Regions from separate parts of the Caldicoprobacter faecalis genome, predicted to be linked through region 1. Evidence: riboswitches for the same ligand, from Rfam matches in the RefSeq annotation. Region 1 holds a riboswitch; the other holds the start of a gene.
The links. A riboswitch is a leader RNA that binds a small molecule or an ion and turns the genes downstream of it on or off. The one in region 1 is predicted to bind thiamine pyrophosphate.
Positions count from the first base shown of each region.

Region 2: another riboswitch for thiamine pyrophosphate. It lies ahead of thiT (energy-coupled thiamine transporter ThiT); the one in region 1 lies ahead of thiS (sulfur carrier protein ThiS).

Region 1 covers NZ_FOXR01000050.1:675-9,284, forward strand. The annotation lists partial or broken gene BM241_RS13245 (RNA-guided endonuclease InsQ/TnpB family protein) at 1-183, shown strand, start outside; gene BM241_RS11345 (type III pantothenate kinase) at 416-1,183, shown strand; gene thiC (phosphomethylpyrimidine synthase ThiC) at 1,209-2,510, opposite strand; gene BM241_RS11355 (thiamine phosphate synthase) at 2,865-3,911, opposite strand; gene thiF (sulfur carrier protein ThiS adenylyltransferase ThiF) at 3,908-4,525, opposite strand; gene thiH (2-iminoacetate synthase ThiH) at 4,556-5,659, opposite strand; gene BM241_RS11370 (thiazole synthase) at 5,678-6,445, opposite strand; gene thiS (sulfur carrier protein ThiS) at 6,452-6,652, opposite strand; TPP riboswitch at 6,963-7,075, opposite strand; gene BM241_RS11380 (ABC transporter ATP-binding protein) at 7,169-7,807, opposite strand; gene BM241_RS12540 (hypothetical protein) at 7,809-8,610, opposite strand, start outside.
Region 2 covers NZ_FOXR01000010.1:24,893-33,502, forward strand. The annotation lists gene BM241_RS05590 (adenosylhomocysteinase) at 131-1,372, opposite strand; gene BM241_RS05595 (hypothetical protein) at 1,633-1,926, shown strand; gene thiT (energy-coupled thiamine transporter ThiT) at 2,057-2,614, opposite strand; TPP riboswitch at 2,680-2,789, opposite strand; gene BM241_RS05605 (glycoside hydrolase family 31 protein) at 2,962-5,253, opposite strand; gene BM241_RS05610 (LacI family DNA-binding transcriptional regulator) at 5,373-6,419, opposite strand; gene BM241_RS05615 (carbohydrate ABC transporter permease) at 6,488-7,318, opposite strand; gene BM241_RS05620 (carbohydrate ABC transporter permease) at 7,315-8,163, opposite strand; gene BM241_RS05625 (ABC transporter substrate-binding protein) at 8,238-8,610, opposite strand, start outside.

The DNA of each region.
Region 1 (8,610 bases):
TATGAGAAGTTCAGGAGTAAATTGGAAGCGAAGTGCAGGTGCTATGGTATGGAGTATGTTGAGGTAGAAGAGGGATACACATCGCAGCGGTGCAGCAGGTGTGGAGTAATAAGGAAAAGCAACAGGAAGCACAGGGGACTGTATGTATGTAAGGGATGCGGGAATGTTTTGAATGCAGATATGGTAGTTCACTCTTCGCATATGAAAAACTGGAAAATTACACTGTCAAACGTAATTCGATTATAAAATAGAAAACAATGATGAACAAATACGAATACGTTGAAAAAATAAAAGGGACTTGACTGACAAATTCTTTGTGATAACCTTACTTACTGACGGACAGTGGTTCGTACAATTGCTGTCGACGTTTTAATAAAAGTTTCTTGCGTGCATAAAAAAGGAGTGTGAGCGATATATGCTGCTGGTAATGGATATAGGGAATACCAATATCGTTGCAGGGGTGTATGATGGAAAAAAGCTGCTCAGCCATTGGAGGCTGGCATCGGACAGGGATAAGTCTGCCGATGAATTTGCCATGATAATACTGAATTTGTTCCAGTATAAAGGCCTTTCGCCGAAGGACATCGATGCTATCGCCATTTCTTCGGTGGTGCCCCCCATGATGAACGCGATAGAAGAGATGTGCCACAAGTACTTCAATGTTAAGCCGTTGATAGTGGGGCCGGGGATAAAAACGGGCATGAACATCCGCTACGAAAACCCCAAGGAAGTTGGAGCCGACAGGATAGTGAACGCCGTGGCCGCATATGAGATATATGGCGGTCCTATTATAGTGGTGGATTTCGGGACGGCCACCACGTTTTGTGCCATTTCTGATAAAGGCGAGTACCTGGGCGGATGCATTGCGCCGGGCATCGCTATCTCTACAGAAGCGCTATATCAGAGAGCGGCTAAACTGCCCAAAGTTGAGCTTGTCAAGCCCCCGCAGGTCATATGCAAGAACACCGTCAATAGCATACAGGCCGGCATAATATACGGCTATGTGGGGCAGGTGGACTATATTGTAAGGCGTATGAAAAAGGAGCTGGGACGTGAGGATGCCAAGGTAATTGCTACGGGGGGCCTGGCGCACATGATAGCCGAGGAGTCCGAGACCATACAGGAGACCAATCCCCTGCTCACCTTGGAGGGATTGAGGATAATATACGAGAGAAATCTATGAGGCTCACTCAAAAAAGGAGAGGATATCATATCAAACTTACATCCTCTCCTTTTAATATCCTGTTCATGTTTCGTACGGCGCACATCTTGCCGCACATGGTGCAGGTGTCCTCGTACTCAGGTGTCGATTCCATGCGGTATCTTCTGGGCTTTTCGCTGTCGATGGCCAGGCTGAACATCTCTTCCCAGTCGAGGTTTCTCCTTGCCTGGCTCATTCTGTCGTCCCATTCCTTTGCGCCCTTTATGCCCTTGGCGATGTCGGCCGCATGGGCTGCTATCTTTGCGGCTATGATGCCCTCTTTCATATCCTCAAGCGTTGGCAACCTTAGGTGTTCTGCTGGGGTTACGTAGCATAAGAAGTCGGCGCCGCTGGCTGCTGCTATGGCTCCCCCTATGGCGCTGGTTATGTGGTCATATCCCGGTGCTATATCGGTCACGATGGGACCCAGGACGTAAAACGGTGCGCCATGGCACAGCTTTTTGGCCAGCAGGACGTTGGCGGCAATCTCGCTTAAGGGCATGTGGCCAGGGCCTTCTATCATGACCTGGACGTTCTTTTCCCATGCCCGCTTTGTCAGCTCGCCCAGAACTATCAGCTCTTCTATTTGCGCTGCGTCGGTGGAATCGTGTATGCTTCCAGGCCTGAAGGCATCCCCCAGGCTTATCGTCACGTCGTATTTTGCAAATATATCAAGTATGTCATCGAAATATTCATAGAAGGGATTTTCGTTGCCGGTAAGCTGCATCCAGGAGAATATGATGGATCCGCCCCGAGAGACGATGTTGGTGAGGCGGGGATTGTTTTTAAAGCGGCGTACGGTTTCCTTGTTTACCCCTGCGTGTATGGTCATGAAATCCACACCGTCACGGGCGTGCATTTCCACTATATCTATAAACTCTCGCGCCGTTATCTCTCCTATGTCCTTGTCATAATATCCTACGGCATCGTATATGGGCACCGTGCCTATCATGGCCGGGGATATCTCTATGAGCTTTTGCCTGAACTGGCGAGTTTTGCCGTAGGAGCTCAAGTCCATGATGGATTCGGCTTTGAGCTCTATAGCCTTTTGCGCCTTTTCTATTTCGGCATCAAAATCGAAACAGTCGCGGGAAATGCCGATATTCACGTTTATCTTTGTGCGCAGGCCCTGGCCTATGCCTTCGGGGTTAAGGCTTTTGTGGTTTTTATTGGCGGGTATTACCACCTTGCCGCAGGCTACCAGTTCCATTATTTCCCTGGCCGTCTTTCCTTCCTTTTGTGCCACTATTTCCATCTCTCTTGTGACGATGCCTTTCCTTGCGGCATCCATCTGCGTGGTGTATTCCATTATAACCCATCTCCTTTTTTATTTTTGTTAATTGGTAAAAACTCATTTTTATCATCTAAACCGTGTACGATATACGTAGCGGTTTTTGTATATATAACGTTTCAGTCCGTTCGGCGGCTTTGTGCCGTCTTATAAGCCTTAATGGTTATCGAACAAACGCTTATTGGACGAATCCAGTAAAGTGCTATCAATGTAAAATGTTTATTCATGTTTAACCGTTTTGTATAGCCAACAACAGAGGCTATTTGGAGGCCAAATTTAATGAAAAAGATTAGATTATTTTTCGGCTTGATATCTGCAAGCGTGTACAGGTGAAGTGCGCATGGGGTCTTTTAAGCTTATGCACTTTTGATTTTACCAGGTCAGACGCCTTCTAATGGATTCAATCTTGGCTTTTATATCGTCTGCCCCCACGATTTCGGTCACCATGGCTATGCACTTTGCTCCCGCCCTTTTGACTTCAAGGACATTGTGCTCCTTTATGCCGCCAATGGCCACAAAGGGTATATCGATGTTTTGTACCACATATTCAAGGTATTCAAGCCCTACCGGCTGGCATACGTCCTTCTTTGTAAAGGTCCTGTATATGGGACCCACCCCTATGTAATCGGCTCCGCCGGCCACCGCTTTTTGGGCCTGTTCCGGCGAATGGGTGGATACCCCTATTATCATCCTTTCGCCCACCAACTCCCTCACCTTTTCAACCGGCAGGTCATCCTGCCCTATGTGTACCCCGTCTGCCCTAATCATCATGGCCAGATCAACGTGGTCGTTGACTATAAAGGTCACACCGGCTTTTTGGGTCATCTCGCGTATTTGGACGCATTCCCTGTACTTGTCGATGAGCTTTTTATCCTTTTCGCGGTATTGGATTATCTTTATCCCCGCCTCTATCATCTGGGCCACTACCTCTATGTTGGTCCTGCCCCTGGAATACTCCTCGGCTGTAATGCAGTATATGTCGGTGTCCAGTTTCTTCCTCTTTTCCAGTGCCCAGTCGGCACTTATGTATTCCTTTTCAAGTGTATAGCACTCAAACCTTAACCTTTCGTACAGCTTTGAAAGCTGGTATTTGCCCAGCAGCTTTAAGTTTTCCTCTATAACCCTTAAGGCTTCCTGGCACCTTTTAAAGTTGGCAGCGATCACCTCAAACAGGTCATTTCTGCCATCGACGTTAAGGCTGCCAGACACCGGCAGGCCAACGTCATCCAATGCGTTTCGCTCCGAAATGCACTGGGGCAGGTACTCCATGATGTTCTTTCTTATTTCATGCCTCAACCTTTTGAGCTTTTCTGTCAAGCTGGCGTTGTTGTAGTAAAACCTGGCTATGTCTTCCAAAACCCTTATCCCTTCCGATGCCCTGTTTATGTTGGCGTCGATTATCCTGAAAAGCTCCTTCACAGATTTCTCCCCCCTAAGATAAACTCCAGTACCGTATCTGCCTGTTTGGCAGCTGCTATGTTGACTCTGGGTGATAGGGGTGGAGTTTCTTTATCCACTTCTGAACGCATGTCCCCTACTATATACAGGGTGGAGTGGACCTTTTTTACCTTGATGTCATCGCTGTTGCCCCAGCCGCCCAGGCCCGAGACCGCCACCACCAGTTTACCGCTTGAGCCGTAATGCTCCACTATCATCTTTTTACATGAGGGGTTGTCAAAAGCCTCAATGATGATGTCGCAGTCATCGAATATTTCATGGATGTTCTCCTGCGTGATCTTTTCCTGTAGTGTTTCTATCTCCACGTCTGGATTAATCCTCTGCAAATTTGATTTCAGCGCTTCCACCTTGGGCATCCCTACCTGGTCGTAAAAGTAAAACTGCCTGTTCAAGTTGGAAAGCTCCACCCTGTCGAAGTCCACTATCTTGAGCCTTTTTATCCCGCTTCTTACCAGGTTTAAAGCGCAGTTGGAGCCCAGGCCCCCTGCGCCGGCTATGCCCACCTTGACCTGCTGGAGCTTTTGAAGGTTTGTATGGCCAATATATTTCACCAGTGCTTCTTCAAATCGGTTCACGGCTGTACGACCATCCTTTCATAGTCTGATTCAGATTGCCTGCCAGTCTTTGAAGACCGGTTGAAATCCCTTGCTGTACAGCATATCCCTTATCTGCGCCACGCTCCTGGTATCTGCTATGTCAAACTGGCCGTCGCCTTTGTCCTCAATGGCGTGGCCACCCACTTGGGTGGAAGACCCCGCTGAAAGCTTGGTGACCCCCAGGCCTATCAGGTTATCCCTGAGCTGGGGCCTTTCCCTTGTGGAGATGGTGATGCCAGCTCGTGGCATGAACAGCCTTATGGCCAACATTATCTGGACCAGGTCCTTGTCGCTGACAGGGGATCTGGGCGTAAAGTTCCCGAAATGGGGCCTCAGTCGCGGCAGGGATACGCTTATCTCCACATCGGGGTACTTATCCTGCAGGTAACTGGCATGCAGCCCGGTAAAAAAAGCCTCCTTTTGCCAGTCATTCAGCCCCAAAAGTGCACCTATGTTGACGCAGCGCATGGATGCCATGCACGCCCTTTCGGGAGCGTCAAGCCTGTACCTGTAATTCCTCTTGGGTCCCTTAAGGTGCACTTCCATGTACACTTCATCGTCGTATGTCTCCTGGTACAGGGTGAGGCCATCGACTCCTGCTTCTATGAGCTCGGCGTACTCCTCGGTATCCAGAGGATATACCTCTATCGAGATGGAGCTGAAGTAATCCTTTAAAACCTCCACGCAGCTCTTTATGTATGAGACCGGCGTATGCTTTCTGGATTCGCCGGTTAAAATGAGTATGTGCTTGAGCCCTGTGGAGGCTATGGCTTCGGCCTCCTTTCTCACCTCATCCAGTGAAAGCTTTTTCCGGGCTATCTTATTTTTGCAGTTGAAGCCGCAGTAGGCACACTGGTTGACGCAGTAATTGGAAAGGTAAAGGGGAGTATAGAGCAGGATCGCCCTCCCAAAGTTTTTGAGGGTAAGCTGCCTTGCTTTGATGGCCATGGGTTCCAGGTATTCCTTGGCCTTGTCGGATAACAGGGCCAAAAAGTCAAGGTCATTAAGCTTTTCCTTGCTGAGTATTTTCATTATTTGGCTGTCGGTTACGCTGTTTAAAAAGCCCTCAAAATCAAAGCCTTTATATTTGAGATACACGTCGTAAAAGCTCATATACCTGCACCTCGAATCTTATCTTAAAAATCCGGTTAGAGGCGAAGAAGCTTCGGCGTATTCCTTGACTACCCCCATGCCCGCCAGATAAGCCATTCTACCGGCTTTGACTGCCAGCGAAAACGCCTCTGCCATGGCGACCGGGTCGTCGGCAGTGGCTATGGCGGTGTTGACCAGCACTGCAGCGGCGCCCATCTCCATTGCTTCGGCGGCATGGGAGGGCCTTCCCAGCCCGGCGTCGACTATCACGGGAAGGTCGATCTCGTCGATCATGATCTTTATGAGTTCCCGGGCTTTCAGCCCCTTGTTTGTACCAATCGGGGCGCCAAGGGGCATAACAGCGGCAGCGCCTGCATCCCTCAGCCTCCGTGCGGCTATTAAATCAGGGCTCATATAGGGAAGGACTATGAAGCCTTCCTTTACCAGTATTTCGGTGGCCTTTATGGTCTCATAGTTGTCGGGAAGCAGGTATTTGTTGTCATTGATCACCTCGATCTTTATCCAGTTGCTGCCGCAGGCTGCTCTTGCTATCCTTGCTATGCGCACCGCTTCTTCGGCGTTTCTCGCCCCCGAGGTATTGGGCATTATTATGCACCCGTCGGGTATGTAGTTGAGCATGTTTTCCTCAGGATAATCCAGGTTTACCCTCCTCAATGCAACGGTAACCACCTGCGCTCCCGAGCGGTTTATCACCTCGGGGATGACCCTATGTGAGTGGAATTTTCCCGTGCCTATGAAAAGCCGGCTTGAGAGTTCCTGACCGGCTATGACCAGTTTGTCATCCATGGCGTATCAGCCTCCTCCAACAAATTTCAAGATTTCCAGGTTGTCGTTTTCTTTTAGCACTATGTTTTGCCATTCTTCGGATCTGACTATCCTGTAGTTGTGTTCAACCACCACCTTCTGAGGGTCAAGCCCTTTGTCCTTTAAAAAGTTGTATAGGGTAATTCCCTCGTTTACTGTGGTTTTTTGACCGTTTACCGTTATTTGCATTTTATTCCTCCTCTCTCAAAAATTGGTTATAATGTATGACAAAACTAAATAACTCCACCTTATGCCTTTGGAACCTTATGGCAATTATGTTTATATCTGGCCTATATTGTTTGCTGGCACTTACGCATACCTTGTCGGCAGCTCAAACATATTGGCTTGACGATTCTGCACCTAAAGCCACCTTGCTTATCAGGAGTTTTTATGGATACTCACTTGGGATTTTAAAGGGCGCATGTTAACAGGGGTGAAAGGAGAGAGGGGCATTGAACCGAAAAAGCCTACCCCCATAGGGTAGGCTTTTTGTCGTGGCGATATATCCACAACGCTTCCCTACGGTGGTACTAACCACATCAGGTTCAAAGGGTTAAGAGCAGCCTTCTCGGCATGCCCTTTCTCAGCCTTTCGGCACCCCTAGCGTTGGTATCCATCTATTCAGTTTTATACAATTATACACCGAATGCTGGGATATGTAAAGAACGTTTTTTGGTTTTTTACTCGCAATCAATATAATATCCGTCAGCTAATGCGTGTCAAAACACCTCCGTCCATCTCATAAACGGTATCGCACAGCGCCTCTATGTCCTCGGCATAATGTGATGACAATATAATGGTAGCTCCTTCCCTATTTAATTCCTTGAGCACCTCGCGGATTTCTAAAACGCCCTGCTTATCAAGGCCGTTCATCGGCTCATCCAGAATTAGCAGCTTTGGCCTCTCCATTATGGCCTGTGCAATTCCTAGCCGGTGCCTCATTCCCAAAGAGTATTTGCTGACGTGTTTTTTGAGGTTGGGATCAAGCCCTACACGTTCAAGCGCCTCACGAATCTCTGCATCCGATATCTTCCGCCGTATGGATGCCAGCAGCTTAAGGTTTTTGTATCCGCTTAGTGAGCCGATAAAGCCTGGGTCTTCAACAATGATGCCGATCTCTTGAGCTGCTCCTGGCCTCACGGGACGACCGTCTATCAAAATGCTGCCGGAAGTTAATTGCATAAACCCGCAGATGCATTTGAAAAGCACGGTCTTCCCCGAACCGTTGCGCCCGATTATCCCGTGGATCTTGCCGGTTTCAAATTTGACCGTCACATGATTCAGCGCCACCGTCTCTTTAAATTTTTTTACAGCATCCAAAACCTCTACCATATACTCCGCCACATCAAGCCCCCCATTCCTGTATATTTATATCTTTTTTACAAAACACTATTACCGAAACTATGCTCATAAATAATATCGCTCCCAGCAGACAGAACACCGCATAAGTCGGCGAAGGAATCTCACCTGTATACTTCCAGTTCAGATAGTTCATGCTGGCCCAGCTATACGGTGAAAAATAATAGATTTTAGGACCAAAGTTTAGAGTACCGGCATAGATTGAAAAATATGACATGAATATGAACACGCCGCTTGCTACCAACCCGCTCATCTTACCGATCACGATATTAAAGCAGAATATAAGCACACCAATGAATACCGATACAAGCCAAAACAGTCCAAAGCCTATCAGGGTCGCTTCAACAGCCGAAAACATGGTGATGATTTCAGGAGTAAAGAAAACTGTCAATTGAATACCGTATTTGTCTGCACTACCCGGATTGGCTGCAAGTGTCTTTATAACTTTACCCCAGTCGGTGGACAGCTGTAAATTCGGTATAAGCGTAACGACCGACGCAACATACCAGAATGCTGTGTAAATAAATCCTGCCAGAACTATATACAGCAGCTGCCCCACTACCCAGTTAAGTCGACCGCTCCGGATAACAAGAAAGGGCGTATGGTCATCGGCAAACGGAGCATTGCAGAACAGCAGCGTTGTAAGGCACCCAAAAACCAGCAGCATAGCGGGACTGGTAAGCAAATGCGGAAAGACCCATGGCGTTACGGCAGCACCTACGGCATCGGCATATTCGGAAAGCCCTGATGAACTCCAAAGGCCAAAGGCGATAATTACTGCAGCAATG
Region 2 (8,610 bases), on a different contig from region 1:
CGCCCATTGCCTCCTTCCGTGCATTTATATGCTTATCTTGAACCGCCTCAGTTTTCACCTCTGGCTTCACACGCCAAACTCATTTTATCCTTCAAAAACGCTTGTCCCGGCACAGCATTTCCATGTAAACTCAATAAGACATAAGATAGCGTTCCTGCTCTGGGGTCAGGGAATCGATGTTGATGCCCATGGCCTGGAGTTTCATCCGTGCCACCCTGTAATCGATAAACCGTGGAACGCTGTATACTTTTGGTTCGAGCTTGTCCCCGTTCTCAATCAGATACTGCACCGAAAGGGCCTGCAGCGCAAAGCTCATATCCATGATTTCGGCAGGGTGCCCGTCACCCGAGGCCAGGTTCACCAGCCTTCCCTGGGCCAGGAGATTCAGCACCCTTCCATCCTTCATCACGTAGCCCTCAACATTATGGCGCATCATGCGCTTTTCCACCGCCAGGGCCTCCAGATCAGGTTTGCATATTTCAACGTCAAAGTGCCCCGCATTGGCTAGCAGTACCCCATCCTTCATCCTTTCAAAGTGCTCTCGCCTTATGACCTTGGTGCAACCGGTGGTGGTTATGAATACATCGCCAATCTCGGCAGCCTCAAGCATGGTCATCACCCTGAAGCCATCCATGGCAGCCTCCAAGGCTTTTATCGGGTCCACCTCGGTTATGATCACGTTTGCACCAAGGCCCCTGGCCTTCATGGCCACCCCTTTTCCGCACCAGCCATACCCTGCCACCACCACGTTCTTGCCCGCGATGATGAGGTTTGTGGTGCGCATGATACCATCCCATACCGACTGTCCCGTGCCATACCGGTTGTCGAAGAGGTGTTTACAGTAGGCATCATTTACGGCGATCATGGGAAACTTAAGCTTGCCTTCCCGTTCCCTGGCCCGCAGCCTGAGGACGCCGGTGGTGGTCTCCTCGCAGCCGCCTATTATCCTGTCACACAGTTCCTGGCGCGAAGAATGCAGCATAGCCACCAGGTCTCCCCCATCATCGATGATGATGTCGGGCCTTATATCCAGCGTCCTGCTCAAATGCTCTTTATACTCCTCTTCGGTGGCGCCGTGCCATGCATGAACTGTAAGCCCGGCTTTTACCAGCGCCGCCGCCACGGCATCCTGCGTAGATAAAGGGTTGCTGCCGGTGACAGCAACTTCAGCACCTCCGGCTGCCAAAACGAGGCACAGATAAGCCGTTTTGGCCTCTAGATGTACCGACACCGCAATCTTCTTACCCTTAAAAGGTTTTGTCGCCTCAAATTCCTTCTCCAGTTGGTTGAGCAATGGCATGTAGCGCCTGACCCAGTCGATTCGTCTCTGGCCTTCATCTGCCAGAGTTATGTCTCTGATAGTGCTGTTCATAGAAAAATGCCTCCCCGTATTGATTTCGCAAAGTACAGCATAACCATATTTTAGCACATTGTCACAAAAATGTATCGTTAAATTCTAAACGTATGACAATCCTTACCCCTTTTCTCGGTTTTAGTAGTATGCTATAATTAATATAGCATCCCGTTTGCCGCTGTATCATATCCAGAAAGCGTATTTGCATATCTATTATACCGTATTCCTCAGCGTTTTACTTCAACGGGAGTAAAAACGTATAAGGAGGAATGGGTAGTATGGGGGCCCAGTATGTCAAGGAGTTTAATGCGGATCTGGGAGAGCTTTCATTACTTGCAGGCGGCAAACACTGGAAAAGATTCCATGCCAGCAAGATAATCAAGTTTCAACGCACCACCGGCATAAAGAAAATACTATTCTTCTCCAAGCCCGTTGAAAGGATAGAAGTTCACGTTCAGGGCGAAGATGCACCATATATCATCGAAAAGGGCATTATAAAGGACGATTTCCAGTGGATCGTCGATGTGCTCAAGAGATTCGCAGAAAAGAACAAGGTACCATTTAACGAGTAAAGTCCAGGCAAAATACCTGGACTTTTTATTTTACAAGCATCGCATTCAAAGGATTGTAATAACCGAAGATTCCAAACTTTTGTGTATAAATGATTAAAGGAGTTTCCTCCTGAGTTTTTTACTTTGCACATTAAGCTGAATAATTAGAAGAGGATCTATTATCCATGTGCAGTTGGAATTCGAGGGACCTGTACAGCAACCCTACAATCACCATTGAGATTATAAGCTCTGGAAGCAGGTAAGAGCCGTTGTAGAGTATGGAGTATACCCATGGGCTTTGTCCCTCAGGAGCGTAACTTGCAAAGACCGTTACACCCGATATCACATGGCATATGAAGCGCCCCAGTATACCCAAGAATACCCCGGCCATAACCCCAGCCATGCCCTTTTGCCTGAACAAACCAGCCAAACCGAGGCAGCCAAACGCTATGATATAATCGAACAATATCGATATTATATGATAGCTGTATTTTTCGCCCAGAATAAACTGAAGCAAGCCATATGCCATCCCGGCAAGTATGCCCCCTCGGGCACCCCATCTTACCGCAAAAAAGAGTATTGGAACCATGGATCCTGCCGTAACCGACCCACCTTGCGGTAATTCATAAACCTTTACATAGCTAAGCACCTGCGCCAGAGCTATCATAACTCCGGCTTCCACCAGCATCCTGGTGTTCGTCCTCTTCATACTATCCTCTCCTCCCTTTTTCCGGGGAGAAAAAAGACTACATGCCAAACAATAGGGCACGTAGTCCCCTTCCACAATTCGTTCCCTACGCTGGCATTACCCAGATCAGGTTCATCGGGTCGGAGTCATACAACTCCCTCTCAGCCGAATTGCTTCAGCTCCCCGTTTGATATTTAATTTTTATTATGGTAATATAATAACATTTATACATGTAATTGTCCAGGCCTAGCACCCAACATTTTAACCCCGATAACCTCAATAAATCCATTAAAAATCAAATGAAAGTCCATTTCCCCATCTTACAACAAGATTGTGGCAAAATTTCATACAAAAGCGCATTTGTTTTTCTATGGCTCCACATATATTGCTACAGCAGTTTCATCTATTACATGCGGGTTTACCTGCTGACCGTTTACCAGGATTTTCTCGATACCTTCTCCTCCTTCAAATACTACTCTGAATCCCTTTTGCCCTTCAGGGTATTCATAATACAACTTCTCCATCTCTATTTTCACTGTATCCATATCCTTCCGATACTTTATTCTATATAAATTGTACTTTCCATTCTTATAATTTTCCGTAATCATATCATCTTCATAATAAACATATTCCGCCTGCGCAACTCCCGGGAAAACATGGAATTTTACTTTTATGCCATCGGCAGTGCAGCTTACCGGTTCAGCCATGGGTATTATTGCTCCCGCTTTAACAAAAAGCGGCATTTTATCCAATGGCGCTTCAACGAGATAGTATTTGCCACCTTCATATTCTTTTCCCGTCCACCAGTCTATCCAGTTACCTTCTGGCAAATATACTGCCCTTATCGTTTTGCCGGGTTCATATATGGGAGCTCCAAGTATGCTATCTCCCAGCATAAACTCGTCAAACATGAAATAAGTTTTCTCATCACCCGGATATTCCAAAACAAGAGGTCTCAGTACGGGCATGCCGTTTTTGTGTGATTCATAAAACAAATTGTAGATATACGGCAACAGCTTATAGCGCAACTTTATAAATTGCGTAGCGATTTTTTGTGCTCGTTCTCCAAACGCCCATGGCTCCTGTTCCCTCTTTCCCAGCGCATTGTGATTCCTACAAAACGGATAGAATACGCCTACCTGAATCCATCTTATAAAAAGTTCTTCACTACAATCATCTTCAAAACCTCCTATATCGGCTCCGCAGAACGGCTCTCCCGAAAGCCCCATGTTTAAAAGCATTGGAATGGAAAGCTTGACGTGATCCCAGTGACTCCTGTTGTCCCCTGTCCACACAGCCGCGTATCTCTGTATACCCGAAAAAGCCGCCCTTGTCAATATAAAAGGCCGTTGATTGGGTCTAAACCTCAACATCGCATCCTTAGTCGCCATAGCCATATTCAGCGCATAAACATTGTGAAACTGTGCGTGTGTGATTGGCTGGCCATCGTTTAAGTGTATCATATCCTCGGGCATAGTTTTAGAAGGTGTATCCATAACCGCTGGCTCATTCATGTCATTCCATATTCCGTCTATTCCCATTTCAATAAATTCTCTGTGTTTCTCTGCCCACCATTTCCTCACATCGCTCCTCGAAAAGTCAGGAAAGCATGAAGGCCCTGGCCAAACCCTACCCACAAAAGGCAAACCATTACTGTCTGTAACAAAATAGCGGTTTTCAAGGCCTTCTTTGAACACACTATAATTTCCGTCTACCTTAACACCTGGGTCTATAATAGTTACCATTTTAAATCCCATCTCTTTAAGCCGTTTTAACATTGCTTTTACATCAGGGAACCTTTCTTTGTCAAAAGTAAATACTCTGTACCCATCCATGTAATGTATATCCAAATATATTGCATCGCAGGGAATGCCCTTCTCCCTAAAAGTCTTAGCCAGCTGTTCAACCTCACTCTGAGGATAATAGCTGTACTTGCTTTGGTGATATCCCAAAGCCCATATAGGTGGCAGGTCTATTCGACCTGTAATATCGGTATATCCCTTTATTATATCTTTCATGGTTTGGCCATAAATAAAGAAGAAACTCAACGGTCCCTTTTCAGCCCCAAATTCGACTTTACTGCTATCGCTTTTCCCCATATCAAAGTAGGTCCTAAACGTATTGTCAAAATATATACCGTAACATCCATATCGATTGAATCCGATGAAAAAGGGAAAACTGGCATATAGTGGATCAGTGCTCTCGGTATGGGGTTCATAGCAATCGGTATTCCACATTGTGTATTTTGCGCCCCTCTTGTTCAAGAACCCCGTCTTTTCTCCTAAACCATAAAAACACTCATCTTCCCTTATCTTTATAGCACATGACCGCTTGCTTTCTTCCAAGGTCAATTCTATATCATCAAGTTTTAGCCCATACCTACCTTCTATTTCCATATTGCAGTTGTCTTTATGCACTTTTAAACGCAATAAACCAGTGGAAATGCACATACAGTCGTCCTTTTCGCTTACGTCAAATGCAATATCTTTATTTTTTATGACCACTGCCTGGCTGTATGGATCCTTAGAACCAAATGCAACGTCAATGTTTATTATTCCCTCGTCAAATATTTCGATGTACACATTAACGTTTTTAGTTTCCAGTGCTACCATGTTTCCTGTTACTCTATATGTTTCAATCTTGTCCAGCATTTGCTTCATTCCCCTCCCGAAAAATTTTATGGTATATTGCTATTGACCTACAATGAGGCGCTACATGATTACTTTTATATGCATATAAAAAATTTTCCTCCATGGTTTCCATAGTCTTGCAGAATATATCAACTCTTTTTGTTATAAGGTATTGTTGACTGTCCGACAATTAATTCACCATCGAATATTTTGTGTTTTTCTATTTTTTTATTGTTGTTAAGTTTCTCAAAAAGAATTCGTATAGATTCTCGAGCGATTTCTTCTACAGGTTGACGTATTGTGGTTATAGAAGGATTATAATAGTGGGCAATGTCGATACCATCATATCCAGCCACAGAATAATCTTCTGGCACTTTTCCCCCCGAATCAAATATCGCTTTACAGGCGCCAACGGCTATAGTATCAGATATAGCAAATATTGCAGAAAAATTGACATTCGATTGAAGTAACTCTTTGGCGACCTCATAGCCATACCTCATCGAAAAAAAGTCCCTATCTTCAACGTCTTTATATCTAACCAACGCTGGATCAAAAGGAATATTATTATCTTGTAGCGCCTTTTTGTACCCATAGAGTCTCGTTTTCCCAATATTTTGTGAACTTTCAGGAACAGATATGATGGCTATCCTTCTATGCCCCAATTTACACAGATAATCAACTATCTTATAGCTCTCCTTAAAATCATCAACCATTACGTAGGAATACTTATCCGATTCCACTTCTTCAGAAAAGCCACCAGTGCTTAACACAAATGGTACATTTAAATATTTCAATTTATCAACAGAATGGGAAAAATACCCTCCCAAGAAGATAATTCCTTTCAGTTTCTTCTCTTTTTCTAATGAAATTGCTACGTCAATTTCGTTTTCATCTTCCTCCACAGGATGTAACAAAAAGTCATACTTATTCTTTTCAATTTCAGCTTCGAAAACTTTTAACATTTTATTAAAAAACTGATTGGTAATTCCCTTTATAAGCACGGCTATTGTATTCGATTCAATGCGCTTTAAATTTCTTGCACTGTTATTAGGTATATAATTATACTCCTTTATCACCTGCATAATACGTTCTTTTGTCTTTTCATTAATATCTGGATGATTATTGATAGCTCTGGAAACAGTTGTTACGCTAACACCACATTTTCTCGCTATATCTTTAATCGTCAATAACGGCATCTCTATATATCATTCTCCTCCTTATTTGTCACTTTATTGCAAGTTATTATCTATCAATTATAGTATAATCACCCTTTTACCGCACCCGCAATAACTCCCTCTATAATATACCTCTGACATGCTAAATAAAATACGATAATAGGAATAATAGCCAAAACCAACATTGCCATCATCGCTCCCATATCAATTCCACCATATCCAGTTTTCAAGTACTGAATTGCTATGGGTATAGTTTTATACTCTGCTCCTATGACAAGATAAGGGAGCAAATAATCGTTCCATATCCACATTGCATTTAAAATCGCTACAGTAATCGCAATAGGTTTAAGAACCGGAAAAACCACCCAGAAGAAAGTTTTCACAGGGTTACACCCGTCGATCATTGCCGCCTCTTCAAGCTCAACAGGAATTGATTTCACAAAACCACTAAACAAAAACACCGATTGACCGGCTCCAAATCCTAAATAAATAACAGCTATACCCACTGGATTATCAAGATTTAACATATTTGCTATTTTTGTCATAGTGTACATCACCATCTGAAAAGGCACTATCATCGAAAATACAAAAGCATAATACAGAAAGTTATTTACCCTATTTCTTACCCTTGTTATAAACCAACCTGTCATAGAGGTACAGATTACAATGACACCAACAGATAACACGGTAATGAAGAATGACCAAAACGCTGCCTTAAAAAAGCCTGTTTTGGCAAGCCCAATAGTATAATTCTTTAATCCGTAAAAGGTTTCTGCATTTGGCAATGCAAATGGCTGATCGCTTATATACAGCCTTCCTTTAAACGAGTTTATAAAGACGATTAGAATCGGGATCAAATATAATACAGATAATATAAACAGCAATATGAATAACAGGGCGTTGCCTTTATTATCCTTCATACATTATCAACTTCCTTTCTGCGGGTTAATTTTAGCTGCAAGAATGCTATTACAGCTACTATGATAAAAAATACAACTGCCTTTGCTTGGCCTACACCTTCACCATTTAAAGTGTTGTAAAATGTATTGTATATATCTAAGGCAAGCATAGCCGTTTTTCTAGAAGGTGCACCCGCTGTTAAAGCCAAGTTAGAATCAAAATTCTTGAAAGAATTCGCCATAGTCAAAAACAGACATATAGTAATGGACGGCATAATAATCGGAAGTTTGATCCTTGTCAAAATCTGAAATGGGCTTGCACCGTCAATCTTGGCGGCTTCTATTAAAGTATTAGGTATACTTTGGATTGCCGCTATATAAATTACCATCATATAGCCAATCATTTGCCAATTCATCAATATAACCAATCCCCAAAATCCATATTCAGGTTTATATGTCAAGGTAACGCCAAATTTATACAACACTCCATTTATGATCAGTTGCCATATATAACCTAATACAATACCCCCGATCAAATTGGGCATAAAAAAGATTGCTCTAAAAACATTGGTCCCTCTTATTTTTCTAGTCAACAACAAAGCAAGGCACATTGCAAAGAAATTAACTGTAATAACTGTTACAATTGCAATTTTTACCGTAAACCGCAGGGCATTAAGAAAGTCCTTATTTGAAAAAGCCTCTATATAATTACTAATGCCTACCCATTTTGCGTCAATGATGGAGGTAAAATCAGTAAACGATAATACGATTCCCAATATAAAAGGTATAACAAACGATAACAAGAACGCGAGCAAAGTTGGAAAGACGAATACAAAAAAATATCTTGACATATGCCTATTATGCATATACATCTCTCCCGCTTAAGAATTAGCTAAAAATGGTGAGTCAAATATATTGCTTGACTCACCATTTTTATTTTTCATTCTCCCTTAGCTTTTTCGACCTTCCAAGACTCGATTACGGTTTTTGTAACCTCATCCCACGATTTATTTCCTTGAACATACTCTAGCAATGCATCGGCAAAAGTATTTTTGAAATTCTGGCTTGGGAATACAGCAAACACCCATGGAACACTACTTACTCCATCCTTTTCCATCCAATTTAAAACTTCTCTTGCTAACGGATCCTTGGGCTTTTCATCTTCCTCAAATGTATTAAATGGTGCTATAAATCCTAATTCGTTGACCACATAATCCTTACCCTTTTCACTGCTAAACAACCACTCAATAAACTCAATGGAAGCTTTTTGCTTGGCCTCAGAAACTTTGCTATTGATGGCAAGATAATTCTCC